Regions from separate parts of the Paenibacillus intestini genome, predicted to be linked through region 1. Evidence: riboswitches for the same ligand, from Rfam matches in the RefSeq annotation. Region 1 holds a riboswitch; the other holds the start of a gene.

What was found. A riboswitch is a leader RNA that binds a small molecule or an ion and turns the genes downstream of it on or off. The one in region 1 is predicted to bind cobalamin.
Region 2: another riboswitch for cobalamin. It lies ahead of cobJ (precorrin-3B C(17)-methyltransferase); the one in region 1 lies ahead of nikB (nickel ABC transporter permease).

Annotation. Positions count from the first base shown of each region.
Region 1 covers NZ_JAURUN010000012.1:32,471-39,304, forward strand. The annotation lists gene J2T16_RS24255 (ABC transporter substrate-binding protein) at 1-156, opposite strand, end outside; gene nikC (nickel transporter permease) at 176-1,006, opposite strand; gene nikB (nickel ABC transporter permease) at 1,013-1,951, opposite strand; cobalamin riboswitch at 2,134-2,328, opposite strand; gene J2T16_RS24270 (AraC family transcriptional regulator) at 2,428-3,264, opposite strand; gene J2T16_RS24275 (alpha-glucosidase/alpha-galactosidase) at 3,491-4,789, shown strand; gene J2T16_RS24280 (response regulator) at 4,878-5,579, opposite strand; gene J2T16_RS24285 (DUF4118 domain-containing protein) at 5,580-6,834, opposite strand, start outside.
Region 2 covers NZ_JAURUN010000004.1:253,539-260,372, reverse strand. The annotation lists gene J2T16_RS14375 (spore germination protein) at 1-58, shown strand, start outside; gene J2T16_RS14370 (Ger(x)C family spore germination protein) at 63-1,262, shown strand; gene J2T16_RS14365 (hypothetical protein) at 1,255-1,476, shown strand; gene J2T16_RS14360 (GerAB/ArcD/ProY family transporter) at 1,533-2,801, shown strand; gene J2T16_RS14355 (uroporphyrinogen-III synthase) at 2,933-3,763, shown strand; cobalamin riboswitch at 3,991-4,179, shown strand; gene cobJ (precorrin-3B C(17)-methyltransferase) at 4,518-6,455, shown strand; gene J2T16_RS14345 (sirohydrochlorin chelatase) at 6,726-6,834, shown strand, end outside.

The sequences.
Region 1 (6,834 bases):
CTCACCAGCCGCACCACTCGCATTCACACCTGCCTTTTTCCCCGTAGCATCGGATGATGAAGGTGTTGAATTTTTGTCGTTACCACAGGCAGCGAACAACAGAATAGTCATCATTGATATGATAGCCAGTAGCCATGTTTTTTGAAACTTACCCATACTTCCCCATTCCCCTCAGTTACACTGTATTTTTCTTGGGATCAAGCACATCTCGCAGACTGTCCCCCAGCAAATTAAAAATGATAACCGTGCTAAATATCGCGAGCCCCGGATAGATTAACAGCCAAGGCGCTGTCTGCAGATATCTTCTGCCTTCATTCAACATCGCTCCCCACTCGGGATCAGGCGGCTGTGCACCAAGTCCGAGAAAGGACAGACCCGAAATCGACAACATCATGCCGCCCACGTCCATCATCGCCATGACGATCAAAGGGGGCAACATATTCGGCAGAATCGTTCTGCTAATGATCTGGATTTTACGCGCACCGCTGAACGCGGCGGCAGTGACGAACTCTTTTTGCTGAAGAGAAATGACCAGGCTTCGGGCCATCCGTGCATACTTTGCCCACCAGACAACTGACAGTGCGACCACCGTGTTAAATAACCCCGGCCCTAACATGCCTACTACGGCAATAGCAAAAATCAAACCCGGAAATGCCATCAACGTATCGCACAGCCGCATCAGCAGCGTATCCACCAGCCCTCGCAGAAAACCTGCGACGACACCAACCGCTACGCCTAAGCCGAAAACAATACCGATCATCATAAATGTAAGCAGCAGAGAGGTGCGTGCTCCATATAAAAGTCGGGACAGGACACATCGCCCAAGCTGATCCGTACCGAGTGGATATTCGGGGCTGGATGGCTGCAACACTTTGGCAAAATTCGTAGCAAGTGGATCGTGAGGCGCCAGAAGCGGCGCAATCAGAGCCAGAACGATCCAGCCTGTGGTCAGGGATAGCAAGAAAATAAATAGACGACGTTGTGTCAGATATGCTCGAATCTTCATCACCATCTACACATCCACATCCAGTTGAATGCGCGGATCGCGAAGATGTGTCCAGAGATCCACGATCAGATTCAGGGTGACATAGATGACTGCCATCCAGATTACATAACCCTGTATCAGGGGGTAATCGCGGGTGAAAATGGCATCCACCGCCATCTGTCCTACTCCCGGCCATACGAATAAACTCTCCACAATTGCTGCTCCGCCAAGTAGTGCTCCTGTTGTCATGCCTAGCAAGGTCACAATTGGCAACAGTGAATTGGGCAAAATATGTCGCCAAATAATCATTGATTCCTTCACACCTCTTGCTCTTGCACCCACTACGTAATTCTGGCTTGTCTCCTCCAGCATGACTGCACGAATCTGCCGGCTGTATTGGGCGATCAATGGAATCGCGAGTGTCGCAGCAGGCAGGATCAGGCTGTTCCAGCCGGAACTACCCATGACCGGCAGCAGCTTCAGCTGCACACCAAATACCAGCATCAGCAACATCCCCAGCCAGAAGCTCGGCATGGATAGACCGGCAAACGAAAACAGGCGAATCACATAATCCAGCCATTGATTCCGGCGTACAGCCGAAAGAACTCCGAGCGGAAAGGAAATCAAAATCACCAGAAGCATTGCGCTCCCGGTTAACTTGAGCGTTGCTGGAAGGCGGGCCATTAACACATCCAGCACCGGACGGTCATATTTATACGACGTACCAAAGTCTCCAGTGACTACTTGTCCCAGCCATGTGCCATACCGAACCAGAAATGGCTTGTCCAGCCCAAGCTCTGACCTCACCTGTCTGACCAGTTCATCCGAAGGTGTGACTCCGGTAGACATCAGCATCAGTCTGGCGGGATCTCCAGGAGACAGATACGTTAATAGAAATGTCAGGAAGGTGATTCCAAACAGAACGGCGACCAGTTGTAATAACCGTTTAACGATATATCTGCCCAATAATAAAACGCCCTTCCCGGTTTAATGCGCGTGTACGCCTTCATTTTCATTCCATTCAATACAAGCCAATTCAAGCCAAAAAAGCGCCCTTTCCGTTTCACGGGATAAGGACGCCTTAAATAAACAGATTTTCAGAAAAAATCATGCTCTTTAAACACCTTCCTATCTCCCGTAGGGTACTGCTGTGTTTGTCCAACCTGGCAGGTCTCCTGGCTCCAGTATCATTGCCATAGCAGCTCCTTCCCGGTCTTCGTAAGACCAGTGGATATGCTGCCTGACTCCTCTGTTACAGTGGCGGGACCGCGCCGGCATCACACCGGACTTCCCTTTTAAGCTTCTACCCCAGCGGGTAGAGCACCAAGTTCCACGTATTCAATTCACTAAAAGTTGGTATCTGTTACACTTCTGTATCAGTATAGCGGCATACGGAATAATGTTCAAAACTTTTCTTTCAAAATTTAAAATCATGATTGCGGCTAATCTCGCACTCGCGAGCCCTTGGGTGACACCCCCGTCACACGTTTGAACATTTTGGAAAAAAGTAGCGGGTCGGTGTATCCAACGGAGTGGGCTACTTCACTCACAGACAGCATCGGGTTACGAAGCAACTCCGCTGCACGATTCATGCGATACTCTAAGAAAAAGGCTTGCAGCGACTTGCCATATCGCTCTTTGAACAACCCCGATAAATACGTTCGATCCAGCCCGACCGCCTGTGCGATATCCAGAATAGAAGTACGCTGGCTATACCGGTTCTCCATAAACTGCACAGCCTGCCGAATATAAGTCTCTTTCGTCGAAAGGAGCGGATTTTCTTCTTCTTTGATCGGTGAGGATGCGATTAATGCCGCCATAAGTCGGTATAACAGACTTTGATGTAGCACATCCCCTCCTGCAACAGAGCTCGTTCCGGCCTGAAGCATCTCGTCATACAGCGCTGCCATCATATTCTTATCATGAGCAGTAAATACCGGGTGCTCCTCGCTTAACTGCGCACGTTGCATAAAAGCCTTCGCCTGTACACCTCTGAAGCCAAACCATGAATATGTCCAAGGCTCCTCAGCATCGGCTTCATAATGAATGACCGTGTCGGGTAATATGAGAAATCCTTGGCCCTCGCCCAGAGGATATTCCCGATCTCCCATATATACCGTACCATGACCCTCATGTACGTAATGCACAATATAGGAATCACGCACCCCCGGCCCCCAATAGTGGGCAGGATCACATGCCTCCCAACCATAAAATAACAAGACCAGTTCCATCTGCGTCCAGCCGGCAGAGACCACATTCATTTCCACTTTTCGACTCATGTTTCCCCTCCTTTCGACGATGAGGTTAAAGATATCTTAATGTGAGCTCACATATTCCCTTACCAGTACACACAATAAATTATAACAGGTAGAAGAGAGGAAATCTTGCTGAAAACGAAAACAAAAATGGGATTATGCCATATTTGAGAGGGTTTGAGCCATAGTGATATGGGCCTGTTCGGCCTATAGTTGGGGTACAACATTTTTCGGGAAGGATGAAGTTGAAATGAACAAAATTACGTTTCTCGGTGCAGGCAGCACCGTTTTTGTCAAAAATGTATTGGGTGATGTGATGATGACGGAGGCCTTGCAAGACTTTGAACTGGCCTTGTTTGATATTGATGCTGAACGTCTAAGTGACTCGGAGCGTTTGTTAAAAAGCCTGGCTCAGTCGCTGGGAAGCCGCTGTTCCGTTAAAACATACCATGACCGCAAGGAAGCGCTCCGCGGAGCTAAATATGTCATCAATGCCATTCAGGTGGGCGGATATGACCCGTGTACGATTACCGATTTTGAGATTCCGAAGAAATACGGCCTGCGTCAAACGATTGCCGATACGCTCGGCATTGGCGGAATCTTCCGTAACTTGCGTACCATTCCGGTGATGCTGGACTTCGCCAAGGATATGCAGGAAGTGTGCCCGGATGCCTGGTTCCTCAACTATACGAACCCGATGGCTGTACTCACCAATGTCATGAACGTGCATGGCGGAATTAAAACGATCGGTCTGTGTCACAGTGTACAAGTCTGCGTACCTCATCTGTTCGATACGCTGGGGATTGACCAGACGGGTGTCGTTGCCAAAATCGCCGGGATTAACCACATGGCATGGCTCCTGGAAGTAACAAAGGATGGTGTCGATCTATATCCTGAGATCAAACGTCTTGCCAGACAGAAACAGCAGGAGACACATGATGACATGGTACGTTATGAACTGATGCATCGCTTCGGTTATTATGTTACCGAGTCTTCTGAGCATAGTGCAGAATATCATCCGTATTTTATTAAACGCAACTACCCGGAATTGATCGAACGTTACAACATTCCACTCGACGAATATCCACGTCGCTGTGTGAACCAGATTGCAGAATGGAAGGAAATGCGGGAGAAGCTGTTTGCGAGTGAAAATATTCAACATACCCGCAGTCATGAATATGCTTCGCATATCATGGAAGCGATGGAGACGGATCGCCCGTACAAAATTGGCGGTAACGTTATAAACAACGGGCTCATCACCAACCTGCCACGCGAAGCTTGTGTCGAGGTGCCTTGTCTGGTCGATGGTTCGGGTATCAGCCCAACATATATTGGTGATCTGCCGCCACAGCTGGCAGCGCTGAACCGTACCAATATCAACACCCAATTGCTTACCATTGAAGCCGCTATGACTGGCAAAAAAGAGCATATCTATCACGCGGCTATGCTTGATCCGCATACGGCTGCTGAGCTGTCCATGGACGACATCGTGGCGATGTGCGACGATTTGATTGAAGCTCATGGCGACTGGCTGCCTAAATTCTCATAATAAAAACATCAAGATATACAAAAGTAGCACCGTTCCTTTCGAAATCGAAGGGACGGTGTTTTTTTTCACTTATTTTCAGATTACTCCATTACTCCGCAGGCAGTAGAAAACGATATCCAATCCCTGGTTCCGTCTGAATATAGAATGGACGAGTAGGATCTTCCTTTAGCTTTTTACGCAAATGACCCACATAAACTCGCAAATAGTGGCTGTCCGACTCATGATGATGTGGACCCCATACTTGCTGTAAAAGCTGGCGCTGGGTAATAATTTTGCCTGCATTCGAGGCAAGCACCTTCAGCATCTCATATTCGGTTGGCGTTAATTTGACCTGTTCTCCGTCCAGCTCAACCTGCCTGAGAGCCAGATCGATAACCAGTGAGCCAAATCGCAAAATGGGTTCATCCGTTGTTTTGGCCACATGTCGCAGCGCCACTCGAATCCGGGCAACCAGTTCACCCATGCCAAACGGCTTCGTCACATAATCATCTGCACCTGCATCCAGTGCGGCAATCTTATCAGCCTCCTGATCTTTTGCTGTCAGCACAATAATTGGCACCTGTGACCATTCCCTTATTCGGTGAAGCACGTCCATGCCAGATATGCCTGGCAAACCCAGATCCAGAATGATCAAATCGGGATGCACCACACTTGCCTGCGTAATACCCTCCTCTCCATCAGCACACTCATAATGATCATATTGGTGAGCCTGAAGAGTCACTTTTAGCAGTTTGCGAATCTGCGGTTCATCATCAATCACCAGAATGCGAGCCCCTAATGCGGCATTCATCTAATCTCCAACCTCTCCTTGCCCTGTATAGGAAAATCGCACTTCATCCCTTCCCACAGGCAACTCTATACGTATTCTTGTTCCTCCATCCGGATTCCCCTCAGCTTGGATCGTCCCTCCGTGAACTTCCACAATCCCTTTGCAGATTGCGAGGCCCAGTCCGGTTCCCGTAATATGCTGCGTGGAGGGTGAGCGATAAAATTTATCGAACACGCGAGTTCGCTCCGGTTCCTCAATTCCAACACCCTGATCATCTACGATGAAGGTCACACAACGCTGTCTCGGTTCATTCTTCACCCTTATGATCACCATGCTCTCGTCGGGTGAATATTTGAATGCATTGCTGACGATATTCACAAGTACCTGCTCAAGCAGCACCTCATCTCCGTCAAAAAAAACCGGTTCTTCTGGCAGTTGTACCGTAACTTCACGATGAGGACTGAATTCTCTGACTTTTGCCAAAACAACGCTAATCATATCCCCTACATCACACCATTTGCGATTAAGTTGTAGCATACCGCTCTCCAGCCGCACCATGCCAAGCAAGTTGGTTACGAGACGATTCATACGCAACGCGCCGTCACGGATGTTACCAGTCAATTCCAGGCGATCCTCGGGTGTAAAAAGACTGTCATTCTCTATCAGCCCTGTGGCTGAACCGATAATGGCAGTTAACGGCGTACGTAGCTCATGGGATACCGAATCCAGCAGCGCAGTTCGGATGCGCTCTGATTCAGCGGTAACTTGAGCAAGGCGCGCTTCCTCAGCCAGCTTCACCCGGGCGATTGCACCTGCCGCAAGACTGCCGCAGGCTTCCAGCAGCTGGCCCTGTTCCTGTTGCTTCTCCGGCTCACTAGTAGTCATGTATACGGCAAGTACACCGTGAATGTGATTCTCTGTTCGTAACGGAACATACAGCCCCGCCGACTCACCAAGCTTTGGTGTACCTTTGCCTGCGATCTGCCCCTGTTTATAGACCCAATCCGCGATAGCCAGCTCCGAAGAACGGCTTCCCCAGGCATTCTTCTCTGTCCCGATCTCAGACGCAGGTCTCTGTTTCGTCCAAAGCTTCAGTTCACCCTGCTGATCCGGCAGATATATGGCGGCTGGACTTCCGAGCATAAGGGATATCTGGCTCGTCATGTTATCCAACAAGGTATCCAGATTAGTAATTGCAGTGATCTGTCGACTAAGATCATACAGGGCATTCGTTGTGGCTTCACGAGATTTAACCCGATCCAGCTGTTGCCGTAAA
Region 2 (6,834 bases), on a different contig from region 1:
TCGCAAACGTATGACCAGAGATATCAATGGTTCGCCGGAAGCAGAGGAAGGATGGTGATTCCATGAAGTTTTTGATTAAATATAGAGCTGTCATTTCGTTGATTTTGTGTACATCTCTGCTTACAGGTTGCTGGGATCGCGAAGAGATTAATGATGTCGCCTTTGTCATCGGTATTGCTGCTGATAAAGAAGGTGATGAATACCGATCCAGTCTGCAGATTGCCCTTCCTGGACAGTCTGGAGCCTCGGGAAGTGAAGGGGGCGGGGGCGGTACAAATGGTGACAAGCCATGGTTTATCCTCTCCAACACGGATCGAACTTTACGCGGGACTACGCTTAAGGGTCAGAAGTCACTCTCTCGCCGTATTTATTATGCACATCGCCGTACCATCCTTATTGGGGAAGAACTGGCACGTGACGGTGTTGCCCCGATGCTAGATCTGTTCACCCGATATCCCCTAAATCGGTTATCGGCACTTCCTGTTGTCACCAGAGGTGAGGCACACAAGGTCATGGACACGGATGCGCCGATTGAGAAGTTCCCTTCGGAGATGGTACGAGAACTATGTTTTCTTAATATGAGGAATCCAAGATCCCTTAAAACGTTTATAGACTCCATTCTAGACGAAGGGGTTGATCCTTTTCTGCCGATCGCATCCGTTTCGGACAGTGTACCTGAGGGTTGGAAAGGTGCTGTGACCAATATCAAACTGGACGGATTAGCTATTTTCAAAAAAGACAAGCTGGTAGGCATGATGGACAAGGCCCCTGCTGATGCATTAATTCTTGCCATGGGTGAAGCTAATGAACCCGAGGTCATGATTAAAGCTCCGCGCGGCAAAGGAGATATGTTTATCAAGTTAAACGAGAACAATTCCTCCCTTCATCCCAAGATTGTGAATGGCAAAGTGAGTGTGACCATTCAGATGTATGCCAAGGGAGTGCTTGTGGACAATGAATCGGATTATGGTGACAGGCGCGAGAAGGAAATTTTAAATCTGAATGAAGCCGTGCACCGGAAGATCAAAGAGGATATTGAGGAAGGTGTAAGGCTGGTTCAGAAGAAATTCAAAGCAGACATTATCGGCATCGGCCGTTCCATCCATAGGCAGTTACCCAAGGAATGGGACAAGATTAAAGATCGCTGGGAGGTTCTCTATCCGGAGGTTCAAGTAACTGTGGACCCGCATGTCATTATTGAGAATGTCGGTATTGTCAATAAACCGATTGGAGTCGTAGAGGAGGACATCATACATGATTAAACCGCTACTGTTTACCTATCTGGCAATGGTAATCGGGGTGCTGATTATGGATTTCAGGCATCTGAAACAAGCGGCCTCCATTAATCGCTGGCTGTCTTATGGAATCATTGCGCTTGGAACAGGCCTCTGGCTCTACGTTACGACGCTGAACAAAACCGTATTCCTATCGGTATGGATGAGTCATATTATTCAACGTCTGCTGCCAATGCCTTGAGGATGTGGCATATGTAATCTTGATATGCAAGAAACAGGTACGGAAGGAGGGGCAGGATGATTCAGAAGGTAACGCACAGGCAAATGATCTTGATGCTCATGCTGCTTAGTATTACGGGTACACTGCTACAACCTCATGCACAAGCCATTTATTATGCAGAACAGCATGCCTATCTTTGTTACATACCCGTTGTTCTGATTATGTTTACATCGATGTGGCTGCTCAGCCGTGTCCAGCGGCGTTTTCCGGACAAGGATCTGTTTGAATCATTAGTGACACGATTTCCCTTTCTGGGAAGATTGGCCGGATTGATGTACATTGCGTTTTTCTTCTTTGTATTCGCGAGAGATATTCGGCTAACAGGGGATTATGTAAGTATCACATTGTTGGAAACAACACCAATATCGATTATCGTGCTCTCTCTGCTTGTCATGGCTATATTTATCGTGCGAGGAGGGCTAGGTTCCCTGATTGGCATGGTGGAGTTATATGTAGCGCTTTTTCTGTTAAACTCCATGATTGTGCCGTTTATGCTAATTCAGCAGATCAATCTGGATAACCTGAAGCCCTATTTCGATGTTGACCTGGCGGGTGTGGGCAGGGGGAGCTGGTATCTCTTTTCGTTTTATGGAGAGATGATTTTTCTGCCCTTTATCGTAAGGGGGAGTGACTTTCGAGTAAAGTCCATTGTCACAGGCAACATCGTCACGGCTCTATTGATGATGCTTATTGTCGTGGAAACGATCACCTCCATCGGTGTACCCATTGCTTCAAGACTTGTATATCCATCGTATGAGCTGGCAAGACAGCTGCAGATTAGTGACTTTTTAGATCGATTCGATCTGGCGCTTGCGGCAGCAACTTTGCCTTGTATTATTACCAAGATTGCGTTTGACCTGTATTTAGTGTGCTGGGGGTTGAAACGCATGATTCCCAAAGTGTCTGGTAAAGTACTGACCGGACCCATTGCGTTGCTGGGTTTTGTATGTGCGTTCTGGTTCTTCCGCAATGCGATCCAACTGAATCGATTTACACGGGAATGGACATGGGTTGCCATTGTATTTGAGGTGCTGTTTCCAATCGTATTCTTTCTATTTCTTCGTCCGCGCAAAAAGGAGGCCGGGCATGCACCGAACTCTGAATCGGGAGAGAGGGCCTCGAGAGGCAAACAGCAGGAAGGTGAACAGAAGCAGGAGCAGGCATCTGGTGAATCAGATCAATCTGAAGAGAAGTCCGAAGAGAAGTCTGGTGATAAGTCAGCGGAAAAGTCCATAGAGAAGAAAGGTAAAACATCACCTGGCGGCGGAAATTTGCAGCCTTCCTGATGCAAACCATAAAAAATCTTTATAGCTAAAGAGGCCGGAAAGCAAGCAGACATGGTTTCCCTCCGCAGAAGTACCCTGTATACTGTAGTCAGATTGATGAACTTTCGGCTTCTTAAACGGGGGGAACATGGATGGCTCAACATTTGGCAGGGGTACGTGTGGCATTAACCGGACCGAGAAAGTCCAAAGAGATGTCTCTTTTGGTAGAGAAAATGGGAGGAATCCCGCTTGTGCGTCCTGCACAAGGCACGGTGTTTCTGGATGATCGTAACATTCGAGACGGACTGGTCTCCTGGATTTCTGATCCGCCGGATTGGGCAGTGTTTACGACGGGCATGGGACTGGATGCTTTGTTCGACATGGCTGAGGACATGGATGTAGCCGGACAACTTCGGAATGTCTTGGCTGAATCGTGTATTGCAGCCCGAGGGTACAAAACGGTAAATGCGTTAAAAAAGCTGAAGCTAACACCTCTGGTACGAGATGATGACGGCAGTACAGACGGACTGATTCGTGAATTTGGCTCGCATGATCTTACAGGCAAAAAGGTGATGTTACAGCTGCATGGGGAAACGGCTCCCAAGCTGGTTCGCTGGTTAGAAGAACAAAAAGCTGTTGTGCGGCAGGTATTGCCGTATCGTCACGTACCGCCAGAAGAGACAGAGCTGGAGCAACTGCTGAACGAAGTAATTCAGCATAAGTTAGATGCAGTGGCCTTTACAAGTGGGCCGCAGGTTCGGTTTTTGACGGAATATGCGACATCTCAAGGTAAGCTGGAGGAGATGCTGACAGCCTTCAAAGAAGGGGTAGTCCCAGCCTCTGTTGGTAAAGTTACGGCGAATGCGATGCGTGAGGAAGGTATTGAAGCGCTGGTTGTACCAGACGAAGAGAAGATGGGAGCGCTCATCGTTGAACTGGGACGTTATTTTGCCGCGAATCCGGTGGGTGTCCGGGAAGATTAATAAAGAGAGCATTCACAGGGCAAGAGTAGCTGTATGAAGAATAGCAGACGCAATTCGTATACAGAGGTATTAAGTTTAGAAGGAATCACATCAATTATATGGATGGATATATAAAGGTTCTGATCCGTTATCGGATCGGGACCTTTTTTTCATTTTTATCCAAAATTAATGTTTAGGACAATCTTGAGAAGCGTGGACATTATTTCCTGACCGATGGTATGATGAAGACAATATGAAAACAGCAAGGTGCTCTTGCATAAAGCAAGAGGTAACAGGGAATCGGGTGCAAGTCCCGAGCGGTCCCGCCACTGTAATGGTGAAGCGTTTTCCATGAAAGTCACTCGGTATACTGGGGAAGACAGGAAAGAACGCTAATGATCCAGAGCCAGGAGACCTACCTTGCATGTGTCACCAAACCCTTCGCGGAAAGGAGTGGTGTACGATAAGTTCGGGAAAGGGACAAACCGTGGTTTGTCTTGCGAGGCTCTATATGGGCTATTCTGGCTGCTTGTAATTCCTTATTATGGAATATTACAGGCCAGGTTTCCTGAGTGTAAGTACATGCGTATCTCATCCGTGATTAGGATGGGATTTTTTTGTTTTTTCGGACAGGAACGAAGTTGCCGAGTTGAGCAGAAGAAATGATGTTTTACAGGGCTATAAACGAGAGAGACACATCTGTATCGGGGAACTTTTGGGATAAACAAGGTTGGGGCATTAATCGTATGACAAGTGGAGTGAGGGGGAAAACGGGATGCAAAAGCAAGGCAAGTTGCTGATCATCGGTTTCGGTCCAGGTGCGATGGAGCACATAACGAAACGGGCGCTGGATGCATTGCAGGAAAGCGAGGTCATCATTGGATATAACACCTATGTGGATCTGATCCGGCCTTTGTTGAATGGACAAGCCATTGTGCGTACAGGCATGACGGAGGAAGTCAGTCGGGCACAGGAAGCGGTAAGACAAGCGGAAGCAGGCCACATTGTTGCCGTAATCTCCAGTGGGGATGCCGGGGTATACGGTATGGCGGGGCTTGTATATGAGGTGCTGATCGAGCAAGGCTGGAAGCCGGATACAGGCGTAGCTGTCGAGGTTATTCCTGGCGTGTCCGCTATTCAATCGTGTGCGTCCTTGCTTGGTGCGCCGGTTATGCATGACGCGTGTACGATCAGCCTCAGCGATCATCTGACGCCATGGGAAACGATTATTCGCCGGGTTGAGGCAGCGGCTTCCGCTGATTTTGTTATTGCTCTGTATAATCCCCGCAGTGGACGACGCACACGCCAGATTGTAGAAACGCAAGAGATGTTGCTACGTTACCGTGATCCGAAGACACCGGTTGGCTTGGTCAAAAGTGCATATCGGGAGCGACAGGACGTGGTCATGACGACGCTGGAAGATATGCTGAATCACGATATCGGTATGTTAACCACCGTGATTATCGGCAATTCCTCGACCATGATGTACGAAGGACTCATGGTCACCCCGCGCGGATATCAGCGGAAATATACGCTGAACTCCGCGGAACAGCCGCTCAGGCCCCATGAGCGGCTACGCACCGAAGCCGAGCCATGGTCGCTCGGCGCACAAGAAGCCCGCGCTGCCGCCTCCGGCGAGGCAGCGGGCAATGGCACGGCCCGCGATGCGCAGGCCGTGCCACCGGCGGAGCCAGCCCTGCGCGGCGCCAGCGCCGGAGCGGGCACGGCTCCGCAAGGGCAGCCGCCCGCAAGCGCATGGGCGGCGACCCCGCCTGCGGCAAGCCCGGCGAGCGGTGCTGGCACCGCCGTGCTTGCCGCAGAGCGGCCCGCGTCCGCGGCGGCAGAGGCCGCACCGCGCGCTGCCGCTGTGGCGCCACGCGCCGGCGCAGCCGAGCTCGCCGCCGAGGCGCTGACGCGGCTCGCGGCAGGCGGTGCGCTCGCAGGCGAAGCGGCAGGCCGCTGGCTGGACGCATCGGCGTCAGGTCCGGCAGCCGCAAGCGCGCAGAGCGCGAGCAGCGCAGCGGTGCTTGGCGCAGCCGCTGCTGTGCCCGTGCCGGGGCGCAAGGCGCCGCTCTTTGAGATCGGCGTGTCGCCCGGCGTGGGCAACAAAAAGTTCACCGCCGCTCAGATGGCCCTGCTGGCGCAGTGCGCAAGTGAGGATGGTGAACTCGAGTATACGCCAGAGCACCAGATTATTCTGAGAGTGCCGACGTTTGAACCGGATGCGCTGGTAGATGAGCTGCGCGCAGCAAACTTTATCGTGGTGCCGATTGGGGATGTGATCAAAGTCAAAGCCTGTGACTTCTGCAATCTGGAGAAGGACGATGCAGTGCCGATGGCTAACCACTTGCAGGACGTGATCGGTGGATTGTCTGCTCCGAAGGAAACGAGCGTAGCGTTAAACGGCTGCGGTATGGCTTGTTACGGGGCAGTGCTGGAGGATATCGGTATCGTGTACCGCAAAGGAGGATACGATCTGTTCCTTGGCGGGAAAAAGTTTGGCCGCAATGCCCACCCGGCTCAGCCTGTAGCAGAGGGCATTCCAGGTGATCAGATCGGCGGTATTGTGGAACGCATTGTCGCGGAGTACAAGGAAAAAGGTCATCCGAACGAACGTTTCCACAAGTTTTTCAAACGTGTAGGAGTCATTCAAGGCTTCCGCCATGTGGATGCGCCAGTCACTGTTGAAGTGAATCCGGTATGCGGTGACTAAGAGTGGAAGTGCGTAGTTTGGGTTACGGGCTTGAAGTCCACTTAAGCATCAGCAGCAGAGTGATCTACGGAAGATAAGAGGCCACAAAGCTAAAAGTTAACCCAGACACAACTCGGCTGAAACCCAGCTGATTGAGATAGATACAACATCTACAGCTGCATCAATACAGACTTAGACATAGATTATACCTTTCTTCCTTGGAACCGAGTGGAGAGCCTTACGAATATGAGAAATCTGATCTGTGGATCGGACAGAGGAGGAAATACGAAGATGGATGCAATTTTGTTGGTAGGACACGGGAGCCGTGATCCAGAGGGGAACCGCGAGTTAAAGGAGTTTGCACGTGAGGTCGCGGAGCAAGCACCGGAGAACACACTGG